DNA from 2 places in the Pseudomonas sp. FW305-E2 genome. Region 2 is predicted to be linked to the other one. Evidence: riboswitches for the same ligand, from Rfam matches in the RefSeq annotation. Region 2 holds a riboswitch; the other holds the start of a gene.
The links. Region 2 has a riboswitch for cobalamin ahead of cobO (cob(I)yrinic acid a,c-diamide adenosyltransferase). Riboswitches for the same ligand answer to the same signal wherever they lie in the genome.

Region 1 (7,600 bases), on a different contig from region 2:
CATCGACCACGGTGTACCCGGGGGCGCTCTGGGTATTGGCGGTATCGGCATAACGCTCATCCACATAGCGCGCCCCAATGCCAGCCTCCACCTGCTGGCCGAAGCCTTTGCTCAACCAAAGGTTGGCGGTACGCCGTGGCACGTTGGCCGGCCGGTTGCCTGCCCGATCCTGCGGCAGGCCGCCGACCCTTTCGTCGAAGTCGTCGTACTTGGCGCGTATCAGCGATGCGTTGGCCGACATCTGCCACTGATGGGCCAGGGCCAGCTCCAGCGTCGCTTCCAGGCCATCGGAAGTCTGCTGCCCGGCTTGTTGCTTCTCGTGCGTGATGGGGTCGTCCACCAGCAGCTTTTTCTTGACGATGTGGTAGGCGGCAAGCGTCCATTCGCCGCGCCCCTCCCAAAAGCGCTGCTTGAGGCCGGCCTCGGTCTGCTTCGCCTCGGTCAGGTCATAGTTCATCTGCGCGGGGCTGAGGCTGATGAGGTTGTTGACCCCGTCCTCGCTGGTCGAGTACTGGCCGTACAACGACAGGTCGTCGCTGATTGCGTACACCAGCCCGACGCGCCAGTTGCCCCCTTGCAGGCTGCGATCGCTGCGGCTGTCGTTGGTCAAGTTGTTGCGGTCGATGTGGTTCTGGTCGCGACGCACGCCGGTAACCAAAGACAGGCGATCGCTCAATTGCAGGCGGTTTTCGGCAAACAGGGCAAAGGTATGGGTGGTCGAGAGTGTTTGCGGCCGCAACGGCGAGGCGCTATGAAACCCGCCGGGCTGCGGCTGCCACGGGTCGAGGTAGTCGCCGCCGACATCGTTGTAGGGTGAATTGCTGTCGACGTTGAATCGCACCTTGTTGTATTCGGCACCGAGCACGGTCTTGCTGTCCAGGCCGAACAGGGTGTGGTCGAAGGTGAAGGTTTGACGGTCGCCGAACTGTTCCTGGTTGTGCTTGATTTCCAGGTAGCTGCCGCGCAGCAACTGCTGACGCCCGGCGTCCCAGCTGTAGTCTTCGGCGTTGCGCCAGTGGCGGCGGCTTTTGATGTAGTACAGCTGGTTGCTGGCGCTGAGCTGGTCGTTCAGCGCCCAGTCGGTCGTTAACCGGGTCCATTCATCAACGTACTGCTGCACGTCGTTCTGCACGTTGTAGTTCTTTTTGCGCAGGCTGCTGCGGTAGTGGCCGTCGATCAGCGGGGTACCGTAGTAGTTGGCAGGTTGTGCATCGCCGCGGTCATGGGCCAGCGTGAAGCTGAGGTCATCACTGGCGTCAAAACGCAGCGCGGCGCTCAGGGCCAGGCTACGTGAAGCGGTGCGGTCGACCCAGCCATTGCCGGCCTGTTGGTTCAGCGTCAGGCGGTAGCTCAGGCGCTCGCTGAGGCTGCCGCCGCTGTCCAGGCCGAGCTGCTGGCGGTCCCACGAGCCGTAACCCAGTCGCAGGTGGTTGCGCACCTCGCCGGCAAAAGGTTTTTTCGGGATCACGTTTATCACTGCGCCGGTGGCGCCTTCGCCATGCAGTACCGAGGCCGGGCCGCGAATCACCTCGATGCGTTCGACCATCCACGGGTCGACCGGGAAGGTCTGTGTGCCGGCACCGGTGTACAGGCGCGCGCCGTCGAACAGGGTCATCACTGAGCTGTGGCCGGCAAAGCCGCGGGCAGACAGGCCTGTACCGCCGTCCCCCGGGGAGCCGACGAAAGTAATGCCCGGTGAGCGGGTCACTGCATCCTGCACCGTGATGTTGTTGCGCTGCTGAATCTGCCGTTCGCTGATACTGCTGGTGCTGGCCGGTGTTTCCAGGGCGCTGAGGCCAAGGCGCGAACCGGCCTGGGTCGGCGTGGCCAGGTCGATGGTGCGGTTGTCCTGGGTGTCGGTGATGGCCGTGGAAGGCAGGGCCAGAGGCTGCGGGTCGCGGTCATCAGCCAGCGCCGGCAGGGCAACGGCCAGGCAGGCCGCCAGGGGGTGAAGTTTGAACATACGGGACATGTCGTTCCACTGCTGCAGGAATGAATGGATCCCGGTGGAAAACACGCAAAGGCGAACCATGCAGGCAGGCGCGCGCACGGATTCCGGCCTGCGCCCGCCCACCGCGGGTTGCCAAGTGAAGCTCCAGGCCGGTCTCCGGGCTTGCGAGGGGCATGAAACCTTCACCTTCCCATGCTTGAGCACAGTGGTATCTCGAAGGGTTCGCTCGCTTACCGTTGCGGGGGCAGCACCGGACTTGTCGTGGGCAACACGACGCACCGGTTTCCCGTTTCACCCTGCGCGCGGCGGCGCAGGGCACCTGAAACTGGCGCGCATCTGACCATTGAAAGGCTGGGGCGTCAAATGTTGGTGTGCTGTGAATGCTGAGAAAAAACAACAGGTTGTGCGTTTTTGCGGCGCCGGAGCCCCATTTGGCAAGAAGATCAGGCCCCAGCGTGATGAGTTGGCTGGGGAGGCAGGCTTGCCTGTAAAGCTAGCGCCCGCGGCGCCGCGATACCCGTGCCTCGATGTTCTTGCGCCCGATCAGCAGCGGCGGCTTCTCCACCACCGGCTCATCCGCCAGCCATTTGTACATCACCAGGCAGTCCACCAGCCCCAGGCGGGCATGACGGTAGGCCTTGGGCAAACGGCCGACTGTTTCAAAGCCCAGCTTGTGCCATAGCGCCACGGCCACTGCGTTGGTGGCTACCACCGAGTTGAACTGCAATGCCAGAAAGCCTTCCTGGCGCGCCAGCTTTTGCGAGTGCTCGCACATCAAGCGCGCCACGCCCCGGCCGCGCGCCTGTTCGCAGACCATGTAGCCGCAATTGCCCACATGCGCACCAGGCCCGGCAGCATTGGGCTTGAGGTAATACGACCCCAGTAGCTCGCCATCTTCTTCGGCCAACAGCGTGTGCAAGGGCAGCTCCAGCCACAGCTGGCGCGCCTGTTCGAAGCTCAGCGCCGGGTCGAAAGCGTAGGTTTCACGGGCTTGGACAATGGCCTGGAAGGTGGGCCAGAAACGATCAAAATCTTCCGGCGTCATGGGGCGAATGTGGATCATGCGGGTTCCTGCGCGGGGTGAGCCGCCCAGTCTGGGTGGCGCGGCGCCGTCGCGCAAGGGCGGCGACGCCGTTTGTGCTCAACCGTTGGCCTTGCCCACCGCGTCCATTGCGCGGGCCGAGTACACCAGCGCGGCACCGGCGTTCATGGCCACGGCCACGCCGAGGGCCTCGGCAATTTCCTCGCGGCTGGCACCCGCTTTGACGGCCTGCTGCGAATGCACGGCGATACAGCCGTCGCAGCGGGTGGTCACAGCCACGGCCAAGGAGATCAGCTCGCGGGTCTTGGCATCCAGGTGGTTGGTTTTGGCGCCTGCACCGCTGGCGGTCATGTAGCCGGCTACGGTGTCGGGGGAGAGTTGCTTGAGATCGCCGATGCCGGCCATCAACTGCTTACGGTAGGCGTCCCAGTCCATCATGCTCATCGTCTTCACCTTGGGGGGTTGCGAGTGGAGCTTTCAGGCTAGTCGAAGCGTGGCACGTGCGAGGCGGTACTTTGGTGGGTAAACGCAGGTCACTCGTACAGTGGCCTGCGTTGAGCCTTCAGATGTAGATGAACACCAGCACCAACGCCGCGACCACTGCCCATTTTTCCAGGTAGTAGCGCAGGCGATTGCGCTTCTTCAGCGCCTTGCCACGCTCGCGGATCTTGTAGATGCGGGTGAACAGGCGGTTGATGCCACCGGTCTTGTCGCTGGCATCGTTGGGCGCAGCGGCAGCGGCCATCACGTTGCGGCTGAACCAGCGGTTGAACGCGGTTGCCCAGCGGTACTTGAGCGGGCGTTCGACGTCGCAGAACAGGATGATGCGGTTGTGCTCGGTGGTGTTGGCTGCATAGTGGATGTAGGTTTCGTCGAAGATCACCCCCTCACCATCGCGCCAGGCGTATTTCTCGCCGTCCACGTCGATGTAGCAGCCGTCGTCATTCGGCGTGTCCAGGCCCAGATGGTAGCGGTACGAGCCGGCATACGGGTCACGGTGGCGCACCAGCTTGGCTCCCGGAGGCAGGGTAGCGAACATGGCGGCCTTGACCGTGCCGATGCCTTGCAGCAGCTCGGTCGTGCGTGGGCAAAGGGCCATTGCCGACGGGTGGCTTTCGCCATACCACTTCAGGTAAAAACGTTTCCACCCGGTCTTGAAGAACGAGTTGAAACCGACGTCATCGTAATTGTCGGATTTCTTGATTTCGCCTACGTGCAGCAACTGGCGGCCTTCCTCACGGATCTCCTGCCAGTGGTCCTGCAGCGGTTTCAGTTCTGGAAAGGCCTCGACCGGCAGGTAAGGCTTGGCCGGGTGTTTGGAGAACAGGTACAGGAAGCTGTTGATCGGGGCCAGGAAGCTGGAGTGGTCGCCCAGCTGACGAGTCAGCTTGTGGCGAACCCGACCGCGCAGGTGAACATAGGCGATCGAGAAGACGAAGATAAGTACGAGTGCAATTTTCATGGACGTTTACTTGTCGAAAAATGGCCATGCGCCGAGGCATGAGCCCGCCAGCATAAACAATCATGGGGGCAGTTTGTACTTATTGTTACCAAACTGCGGGGCGACATTGGTGTAATACCCTACAGTCTTGCGCAAACGTTTCATGTCAGGGAGTTTGTATGGTTCAGGATATACGCTCCAGCGGTAGCCCGTTCAAGCGGCTGTTCTTCGCCTTGCCGGTCAGCGACGCGCAGCGCCGTGACTTGGGCCAGTGGCGGCGCGGGCTGAACCTGCGCAGCGGCAAACCGGTGCCGGCGGCCAACTTCCATGTCACGCTGCTGTTTCTCGGTGATGTGGACACTGCGCAGGTGCCTGCAATGTGCGCGGCGGTTGACCAACTGGCGCTGCCAACCTCGGCGCCGCGGCTGTTGCTCGACCGTTTGCAGGTGTGGCAACGGGCCGGCGCCTTGGTGCTGGAGGCGCAGCAGGTACCGCCCGCCCTGTTGCAACTGGTGTACGGTTTGCAGCAGGCGTTGCTGCCGTTGGGGCTGGAAGCGGCCACGCGTGAGTATCGACCGCACCTGACGCTGTCCAGGGATTACCGCGGGCAGCCGCCCGAGGCCAGTAGCGCGCCGGAGTTTTACCTCACCGCGCGACACTTCACGCTTTACGAGTCGCGCAAGGGGGCTTACTGGCCATTGGCGCAGTGGCCGCTGGCGGGCTGACCCGCCGGGCGAAAAACGCCTTGTCCCGGATGCGTACCTGCAGGGGCTGTTCAGATCGGGTGATTACACCGGCATGCTTTGGTAAGGCAATTCATCCCCTGGGCTGCGTTCGAACTGGCGCTTGTATTCGCGGCTGAACTGCGAGGTACTCTGATAGCCCACCCTGTGCGCAGCCTGTGCCACGCCCAGGCCTTCGCCGATCAGCATCTGCTGCGCCTTGAGTAGCCGCAAGCGCTTGAGGTACTGCATCGGCGCCATGTCGGTGCAGCGCTTGAAATGTTCGTGGAAGGTTGAAACGCTCATGTTGGCGCGCGCAGCCAGTGCCTCCACGCTCAGCGGCTCGCTGTAGTGCTCGCGCAGGTGGGCGAGGGCGGCGCCGATGCGGGCGAAGTGCCCCTGTTGCTCCACCAGTGCCCGCAGCACACCGGCCTGCGGGCCACGCAGGGCGGTGTACAGCACTTCGCGCACACGCGCCGGGCCCAGCACCTTGGCGTCCAGCGGGTCGTGCAGGCAGCGCAGCAGCCGCTCCACGCTTTCGCGCATGGGCGCATCCAGTGCCGCCGACGTCATCGATTGCGGGGTTTGCGCCTGCACTTCAGCGTCCGGTGCCAGGCCCATGCTCTGCACCAACTCGCCCAGCACGCCACGGTCGATGCCCACCGCCACGCCCAACAGCGGCGCCTCGCGGGTGGCAAAGGTTTCACACATGAACGGCACCGACAACGCCTGCACCAGGTAATGCCCGGCGCCGTACTCCAGGGTGCGCGGCCCCAGGCGCGCCAGTTTGCTGCCTTGGGCCAGGATCATCAGGCTTGGTTCGTAGATCTGCGGGCTGCTGGCCACATAGTGGTCCCAGCTCAGCACCTGTACCTGGGGCAGGTGCGTGGGCACAAAGCCTGGGCGCGTGGCGAGGCTGCGGATCAGTGCGCAAAGCGGCGCATTGGCGTCGACGTGACGGGTCAGTTGCATGGTGGACCAAGGGCAGAGAATCAGACAGTTTGATCATCGCAGATTGAGGGCGTGGCGCCAGGTGTTAGATGACACCTTCGGAGAATCAGGCATGCATGCCGGAGAATCAGCCGTGGGCGAGGCGGCGAACGGCGCGCAAAATGCGTCGCCTGAATCGTTTCACTTCACTGCGAGGCCCTGCATGTATACCGCCATCGGTTATGCCGCTCAAACCGCCACCAGCCCCCTGGCCCCCATGACGTTCCAACGCCGCAGCCCGCGCCCGGATGACGTCGCCATCGACATCCTGTACTGCGGCGTGTGCCACTCCGACATCCACCAGGCGCGCAACGAATGGGGCATTGCCGTGTACCCGCTGATGCCGGGCCACGAGATCATCGGCCGGGTCACGGCGGTGGGCGACAAAGTCACCGCGCACAAGGTCGGTGACCTGGTGGGCGTCGGCTGCATGGTCGACTCGTGCCGTACCTGTGAAGCCTGCGCCAAGGACCTGGAGCAATATTGCCTCGAAGGCCCGACCATGACCTACGCCACCCCGGACCGGGTCGATGGCAGCAACACCATGGGGGGGTACTCCAGCAGCATCGTGGTCAGCGAGCACTTCGTGGTGCGCATACCGGCCGGCATGGACCTGCCCAGCGCTGCACCTATTCTGTGCGCCGGCATCACCACCTATTCGCCGCTCAAGCACCACGGCGTTGGCCCGGGCCACAAGATCGGCATCCTCGGCATGGGCGGCCTGGGCCACATGGGCATCAAACTGGCCAAGGCCCTGGGTGCGGAAGTGACCCTGTTCACGCGCTCTCAGGCCAAGGCCGAGGAAGCGCGCCGCCAGGGGGCCGACCATGTGATCGTCTCCACGGATGCCGAGCAGATGCGCGCCGCTGCCGGCCGTTTCGATTTCCTGCTCGACACCATTCCGGTGCAGCACGACCTCAACCCGTACCTGGAAACGCTGAAGTTCGACGGTGTGCACATCCTGGTCGGCCTGATCGAACCGATCGACCCGGCATTGCATGCGGCCAACCTGGTGATGAAGCGCCGAGTGCTGGCGGGGTCGTTGATCGGGGGGGTTGCCGAGACTCAGGAAGTACTGAACTTCTGCGCCGAGCACGACATCCGTTGCGATATCGAGATGCTGGATATCCGCAACATCAACCAAGCCTATGAGCGGATGATTGCCGGTGATGTGAAGTACCGGTTCGTGATCGACATGGCCACGTTACAGGGCTGATGGGTCGGTTGCCTGTACGGGCCTCTTCGCGGGCAAGCCCGCTCCTACACAGGGGTGATGTAGGGCTTGCGCGCGGTGGGGCCCGTACAGGCAGCAACGATGCAGCCGTTTTACCAGGCCATCGGCTTGTCCCAGGCCTTCCAGAACAACCATCGCCGCACCTCGCCGTGCGCCCCGGTACCGATCTGCCACTCGGGCCGCCCGCTATCCAGCGCAATCACCGAAATAACCCCCGCAT
Region 2 (7,600 bases):
AGCCGTACCAGGATGCCGCGCCGGGCGAGAAATTCATGCAGGCGTGCAGCGTGCTCGCTACGCACGTACTGGAACAAGTCGCAGCCACCACTAGGCGCCAGGCCGGCACTGCGCAACACGTGCGCCAGCCGCTGGCCGGCAGCCGCACAGCGTTCGGCCTGCGCGCGCTGGGCAGTTTGATCGGTCAGGCTGGCCTGGGCCAGCACCCGGGTCGGGCCGTTGACGGTCCAGGGGCCGAGCAGCTCGGCCAGGCGCAGCAACAAGCTGTGTTCGGCGGCAACGAAGCCCAGGCGCACGCCGGCCAAACCGAAGAACTTGCCAAACGAGCGCAGCACGATCAGCCCCGGGCGTTCGGCGCAGTCCACCACGCTGTCCGCCGGGGTGTTGTCCATGAATGCTTCGTCGACCAGCAGCCAGCCACCGCGGGCCGCCAGGCGAGCATGCCAAGCCAGCAGGCGTTCGCGCGACACCCGTTGGCCGGTTGGGTTGTTGGGGTTCACCAGCACCAGCACATCGAGGCCGTCGAGCGCAGCCTCAACTTGCGCCTCATCCAGGGCCAGCAGTTGGTGCCCCGCCCGTTGCCAGGCATAAGGGTGTTCGGCATAGCACGGCGTCAGCACGCCAACCCGGGCGGTTGTACGCAGCAGCGGCAAGGCCTGGATAGCGGCCTGGGAGCCGGCTACCGGCAGCAACTGGCGGGCGCCGTAATACGCACGCGCGGCGTCCTCCAGGCCATCCTCGGTTTCTGGCAGGCGGGCCCAGGCGTCGACGGGAATCGGCGGGACAGGAAATGGCCAGGGCGCAATGCCGCTGGACAGGTCGAGCCACTGCTCACGGGCAATACCGTATTGCTGCACCGCGCGTAACAGGCGGCCACCATGTTCAAGCATTGATATAGGCCCCCAGGCAAATCATCAGCAGCCACAGCCACACGCCGCGCTGCACCAGTTGCCAGCCGCGCTCGATGGCATCGGCATCGGCCACTGGCCCCTCGCCCAGGCGCGGCCGCTCATGCAGTTCGCCGTGGTACACCGCCGGGCCACCAAGCTCGACGCCCAGCGCGCCGGCGCCGGCAGCCATCACCGGCCCGGCGTTGGGGCTGTCCCACAGCGGGCCCTGTTTGCGCCAGCAGGCCAGGGCCAGACGGGTTTTGCCCAACAGGGCATAAGTCAGGGCTACCAGCCTTGCAGGTATATAGTTGAGCACATCGTCGATGCGCGCCGCGCACCAGCCAAAGCGCTCGAAACGTTCGTTACGGTAGCCCCACATGGCATCCAGCGTGTTGCTCAGGCGGTACAGCACCACACCGGGCGCACCGGCCACCACAAACCAGAACAACGCGGCGAACACTGCATCGCTGCCGTTCTCCAGCACCGACTCGGTCGCCGCTCGGGCCACTGCTGGCTCGTCCAGTTCGCGCGTTTCGCGGCTGACCAGGTAGCCAACGCGGCGCCGCGCCTCCACCAGGTCGCCCTGGCGCAAGGCGTTGGCCACCGGCAGCACATGCTCGCCCAGGCTGCGCAGCCCCACAGCGCAGTAAAGCGCCAGCACGTCAACCAGCCAGCCAATATACGGCAGCCACGAAAGGACCAGCGCCATCAGGGTTAGCGGCACCACCGCCAGAAACCACGCGCTCACGCCGTGGCTGCGCCAGCCGCGCCCACCCGCATTCAGGCGGCGCTCCAGGTTGCCGGCCATGTTGCCGAACGCCACCAAGGGGTGGCGCCGCTGTGGTTCGCCCAACAAAGCGTCCAGGGCCACCCCGGCCACGGTCAGCAAGGCCACGCTCATTGACGCTCTCCCCATTGGTTTTCGTAAAGCATTTCACTCAGAGGCCGCTCTTCGGCCCAGCTTTCCTGCACCAACATCGGCACCGGATAGAACGCGGCGACCGGCCCAAGGCACAGTACCGCCACCGGCTTGGCCCCGGCGGGCATGCCCAGCAGCGCGGCCAACGCCTGCGGGTCGAACAGCGATACCCAGCCCATGCCCAGCCCTTCGCCACGCGCGGCCAGCCACAGGTTCTGGATGGCACAGGCCAGCGAGGCCAGGTCCATCTCCGGCAGGGTGCGGCGGCCGAAGATGTGTGGCTCGCGGTTGTCCATCAAGGCCGCCACCAGCAGCTCGGCACAATCGTTTATGCCCTCCACCTTCAATTTCATGAAGGCATCGGATCGCTCGCCCAACGCCTCGGCCGTGCGTACCCGCTCCGCCTCCACCAGGGCCTGGATGCGCCCGCGCAGGTCACGCTGGGTGATGCGGATAAAGCGCCACGGCTGCATAAGCCCGACACTGGGCGCCTGATGCGCGGCGGCCAGCAAGCGGCCAAGCAGTTCGGGCGCCACCTGGCCACCCGCAAAATGGCGCATGTCGCGGCGCTCGCCGATGGCCCGGTAAATGGCGGCGCGCTCGGCGTCGCTATAGGCGTGATCATTCATGGTCGCAACAGCGCCGCCGCCGCATCCGGGCAGGAAGGGAAATAGAAGTGCACGTAAGAGGCCGTCAGCCGGCCCAGACGATAAACCGCCTCGTTGCCACGCCCGCCGTTGGGGCTCAGGCCCCGGGCAATCGGTTCCAGCGCAGTGCTGGTCAGCGAATGGTGATAGGTGTGACCGCGCAAGGTCCCCTCCGGCAGCTCCACCGCCTGCAGCGCCAGGGCGGCCAGGCGCTTCTGCATGGTCGCCTCACCCGGCAGCAGGCCGAGCAGTTCGGCACGTTCACCGGCCACGTCAGTCAGGGCATCAAGCAGGTAAAGCATGCCGCCGCACTCGGCCAGCAATGGCTTGCCCTGCGCGTGGTGGGCACGGATCGCCTCGCACATCGGTGCGTTGGCGGCCAGCGCATGGTGATGCAGCTCAGGATAACCACCCGGCAGATACAGGCTGTCTACCGCCGGCAGTTCGTGGTCGTGCAGCGGCGAGAAGAACACCAGCTGGGCACCCTGGTTGCGCAACAGGTCGAGGTTAGCGCCATACGTGAAGGCGAACGCCTCGTCCCGCGCCACGCCAATGCGCACACCGGCCAGCGAGGCCACGCAGGCTTGCGGTTCAGGCTCGGCAAAGCTGACTGGCGGCGGCAACGCCGCATCGCAACTGGCGCCCAGCGCTTCGGCGGCGGCGTCCAGGCGGGTGTCCAGGTCATTCAACTCGCTGGCCTGCACCAGGCCCAGGTGGCGGCTGGGCAGTTCGATGCCGCGTTCGCGGGACAAGCCGCCATACCAGCGCAAGCCCTCGGTCAGGCTGCCTTCGAGCAGTTGCGCATGACGCAGGCTGCCTACCCGATTGGCCAGCACGCCGGCGAACGGCAGATCGGCCTGGTACCGCGCCAGGCCCAGGGCCAGGGCACCGAAGGTCTGGGCCATGGCTGTGCCATCGATCACCGCCAGCACCGGCACGCCAAAGTGGCGCGCCAGGTCGGCGCTTGACGGGGTGCCGTCGAACAGCCCCATCACCCCTTCGATGAGGATCAGGTCAGCCTCGCCAGCAGCTTCCCACAGCAGACGACGGCTTTCTTCGGCACCGATCATCCACAGGTCCAGCTGATACACCGGCGCGCCACTGGCCCGCTCGAGAATCATCGGGTCAAGAAAGTCTGGCCCGCATTTGAACACCCGCACCTTGCGCCCGAGGTTGCGGTGCAGGCGGGCCAGCGCAGCAGTGACGGTAGTCTTGCCCTGGCCTGAGGCGGGTGCCGCGATCAACACGGCGGGGCAGTGGCGCGATCGACTCACAGTTCGACGCCCTTCTGTGCGCGGATACCGGCCTGGAAGGCGTGCTTGAGCATGCCCATTTCGGTCACGGTGTCGGCCAGTTCGATCATCTCAGGCTTCGCAGCGCGGCCAGTGACAATCACATGCTGCATGGGCGGGCGGGCCTGAATGTCGGACAGTACCTGGTCCAGGTCGAGGTAGCCATGTTTGAGGGCGATGTTGAGCTCGTCCAGCACCACGAACTGTACACCTGGGTCCTGCAGCAACTGGCGCGACACCGCCCAGGCGGCTTGCGCAGCGGCGATGTCACGCTGGCGGTCCTGGGTTTCCCAGGTAAAGCCCTCGCCCATCACGTGGTAGCGCACCTGTTCAGGGAAGCGACGGAAGAACAGCTCCTCGCCGGTGCTGTTGCGGCCCTTGATGAACTGCACCACACCGCATTGCATGCCGTGGCCCAAGGCGCGCGCGAGCATGCCGAAGGCCGAACTGCTCTTGCCCTTGCCATTGCCGGTCAGCACCAGCAGCAGGCCGCATTCGTTAGGGGAATTGGCGATGCGTTCGTCGATGACCGCCTTCTTGCGCTGCATGCGCGCCAGGTGGCGTTCGTCGCGTTCGGTGGAATCGCTCATCAGGGTTCTCCGCTGGCTGGCACCACGGCAATGCGCGGCGACAGGTAATAGGCAGGCAAACGGAGAACGCGCAGAGGCCATGGCTGGGCGCCACGGTGCACCGCGCATCACCCTCCGTGATGCCGTTGGCAGTATCAGGCCGGTCTCCGGGCTTGTGAGTGGGCCTTGGCCCTGGCCTGCGCGCCTTCCCGGATGCTGGCATCCAGTGGCCCTGCGCGGCCTTTTACTCATCCACCGTTGCGGGGGCAGCGCCGGAATCGCGCCATGCTGGCGCCCACCGGCTTCCCAGTTTCACCCTGCCCAGTCGGGGCTGGCAGGGCACCTGAAACACGCCGCGAAGGTTAGAGGGTTGCACCGGGAGCGTCAATCGAAGCGGGAGGTCTGGCGGGTGAGCAAAACACCTTGAATCCAGGCAGCCGGTATCGGCCCCGAGCTAGAGGGGCCGCTAAACAGGCATGGATATCAAGGGTTCTGTGCCAGATGCCCTTGCGGAATCACCCGCTTGGCCTGCAGGTAGGCCTTGGCCCAGTAGCTGTTCGACAGGTAGTCCAGGCGCACGGTGCCACCGGTGGAAGGTGCATGCACGAAGCGCCCGTCCCCGACATAGATGCCGGCATGGCTGACCTGCGAGCCGCCACTGGTGGCGAAGAACACCAGGTCACCAGACTGCAGCGAACTGACATCCACCGTCGGTGCGCGCATGACAATCATCTCTCGCGTCGAGCGCGGCAGGCTGATGCCAGCAGCATCACGGTACACATACTTGATCAGGCCGCTGCAGTCGAAGCCGGAGTCCGGCGTATTGCCCCCCCAACGATAGGGCGTGCCAACCAGACCAATGGCGCGGATCAGTACGTCATCGGCAATCGGTGAAGGACTGGGCTGGCTATAGGTAACCTGCGGCTGTACCACAGGGGCCGGCGCAGGCGCACGGCTGGAGCATGCAGCCAGCAAGGCTGCCAAGGAGAAAAATGCGAAGCGCGCCATCTTTACCATGGCCAGAACATCCTGTCTGAGACCGCTGCGCTGCAGCCGAAAAGAGTTGAGAATTTAGATTAGACGCTTTCTGTAAATGCGCACGGCGGCGAGCTTTTTTTAAAGCATCACCGCCGCGGCAGGGTACATCATTTTGATATCAGTTGCGCGCGATGTTGGTCGGCGCCATGGCCAAGGCTCGCTTGGCTTCAATGAAAGTCTTGCTCCAGTAACGATCACCGAGGCTGTCGATGCGCACACCACCACTGCGGCGGCTGCTGGAGTGGATGAACTGGTTGTCACCCAGGTAGATCCCGGCATGGCTTACCCGGCCACGGCCATTGGTGCTGAAGAACAGCAGGTCACCTGGCTTGAGCTTGTTGCGGGCCACTTTCGGGGCATCGACGTTGATCATTTCACGCGTGGAGCGCGGCAGCGTCATGCCCGCCTCTTCGCGGAACAGGTAACCGATGAAGCCACTGCAGTCGAAGCCGGACTTTTCCGAGGTACCACCGAAGCGGTAGCGGGTGCCGATCAACGACATGCCGCGCTCGAGAATGCTGTCAGCCAGAACCGGCAATTGGTAAGGCTTGCTGCCGGAGAAAGACGCCAGGTCATCTTCGGTGGCCAGCTCTTCCGGCTCGCCGAACACCGACGAAGAAGAGGCTTTGGCGTTGATTGCCGATTGTGCAGTGATCGGCGTGTGATCCTGGGGCTGGGATACCGGGCCTTGGGCCGCGCAGCCAAAAAGCAGGGTCACGAGTGCGAGTGGCACGAGGGGTGCGAAGCGCTTCAGCATGGGCACGACCGTGTCTGTAATCCTTTAGAAGGGTGAAACTATGCCCTCTATCATGGCCATTTGCAAATTTTATCGAAAAAGATGTGACTTTTTTGTTTTACCGCTCTGGCCCAAGGTTTTCAGGGGGTTACCAGCCGAGGGTTTCCTTGAGAAACGGAATGGTGAGCTTGCGTTGAGCCTGCAGCGACGCCTGATCGAGGCGCTCGAGCAAGTCGAACAACGCGCTCATGCTCCGCGCGCCGCGGGTGAGGATGAAATGGCCGACTTCGTCGGTCAGGTGCAGGCCACGGCGCGAAGCTCGCAGCTGCAAGGCGCGCAGCTTGTCTTCGTCGGACAGGCCGCGCATCTGGAACACCAGGGCCAGGGTCAACCGCGACTTCAGGTCCGGCAGCTTGATCGGCAGCTCACGCGGTGATGCCGAGGCAGCCAGCAGCAAGCGTCGGCCGCTGTCGCGCAGGCGGTTGAACAGGTGGAACATGGCCTCTTCCCAATCCGCCTTGCCGGCGATCACATGCAGATCGTCGATGCACACCAGTTCGTACTGGGCCAGGTAGTCGAGCAGTTCGACGCCACGATCGAGCAATTGCGCCAGCGGCAGGTAGACAGCAGGCTCGCCACGTTGCTGGAAGCGATGGGTAGCGGCCTGCAGCAGGTGGGAACGGCCAACACCCTGCTTGCCCCACAGGTAGATAAGGCTCTCGGTCCAGCCGGCGTCGGCTTCGCATAGCCGCTCGACGTAACCCAATGCCGCAGCATTGGCGCCCGGATAGTAGTTGATGAAGGTGGCGTCATCGCGCAGGCGCACACCCAGGGGCAACTGGATCGGTGGTTTCATGCTCGCGGGCGGTCGACGGGACCGCTGGGGGCCTTTGGTGAACAATCTGCAAAGTCTATACCCGCAACGCGGGGCGCACAATCTCGACTGCAGATAGGGCAAGCAAAATCAACAAGTTGCGCTGCACAAGCGAACGACGGATGCAGGACAAACCGTGCCCAGCGCCCGCGAGATCGGGCGCCGCGAGGCGGCGCTCAATTTCGCGGGCGCGAAACAGCTCAAGACGAAACACGGGGTGTTCAAAGCTCCGGGTCGATGTTCCCGGCGTACATATCCGACTCCTTGTACAGGGCATGCACATGCCGCAGCAGCACCATGATCACCGCCGCCACCGGCAGCGCCAGCAGCACACCGGTGAAGCCGAACAGTTCACCCCCGGCGAGGATGGCAAAGATCACTGCAACCGGGTGCAGGCCGATGCGATCGCCCACCAGCAGAGGGGTCAGCACCATACCCTCCAGCGCCTGCCCAACCATGAACACCGCAACGATGCCCAGCATCGGATACAGGTCGCCACCGAACTGGAACAGGCCGGCCACCAGCGCGGCACCAATGCCAATGATGAAGCCCATGTACGGCACGATGGCCGCAAGGCCTGCAAGCATGCCGATCAGCAGACCGAGTTCAAGCCCCACCAGCATCAGGCCGGCTGA

Region 1: it holds a riboswitch for cobalamin, as region 2 does, so the genes downstream of both, AC3WLP_RS05905 (TonB-dependent receptor) here and cobO (cob(I)yrinic acid a,c-diamide adenosyltransferase) in region 2, are expected to answer to the same signal.

The regions. Positions count from the first base shown of each region.
Region 1 covers NZ_JBYSYE010000004.1:173,104-180,703, forward strand. Annotated here, with positions in the region: gene AC3WLP_RS05905 (TonB-dependent receptor) at 1-1,972, opposite strand, end outside; cobalamin riboswitch at 2,082-2,289, opposite strand; gene AC3WLP_RS05910 (GNAT family N-acetyltransferase) at 2,445-3,014, opposite strand; gene AC3WLP_RS05915 (carboxymuconolactone decarboxylase family protein) at 3,093-3,437, opposite strand; gene lpxO (lipid A hydroxylase LpxO) at 3,556-4,455, opposite strand; gene thpR (RNA 2',3'-cyclic phosphodiesterase) at 4,614-5,159, shown strand; gene AC3WLP_RS05930 (AraC family transcriptional regulator) at 5,223-6,128, opposite strand; gene calA (vanillin reductase) at 6,310-7,362, shown strand; gene AC3WLP_RS05940 (WD40 repeat domain-containing protein) at 7,473-7,600, opposite strand, start outside.
Region 2 covers NZ_JBYSYE010000021.1:59,598-67,197, forward strand. Annotated here, with positions in the region: gene cobD (threonine-phosphate decarboxylase CobD) at 1-890, opposite strand, end outside; gene cbiB (adenosylcobinamide-phosphate synthase CbiB) at 883-1,791, opposite strand; gene bluB (5,6-dimethylbenzimidazole synthase) at 1,788-2,438, opposite strand; gene AC3WLP_RS16790 (cobyrinic acid a,c-diamide synthase CobB) at 2,435-3,730, opposite strand; gene cobO (cob(I)yrinic acid a,c-diamide adenosyltransferase) at 3,727-4,338, opposite strand; cobalamin riboswitch at 4,459-4,679, opposite strand; gene AC3WLP_RS16800 (C40 family peptidase) at 4,801-5,334, opposite strand; gene AC3WLP_RS16805 (C40 family peptidase) at 5,474-6,112, opposite strand; gene hda (DnaA regulatory inactivator Hda) at 6,240-6,947, opposite strand; gene AC3WLP_RS16815 (AI-2E family transporter) at 7,187-7,600, opposite strand, start outside.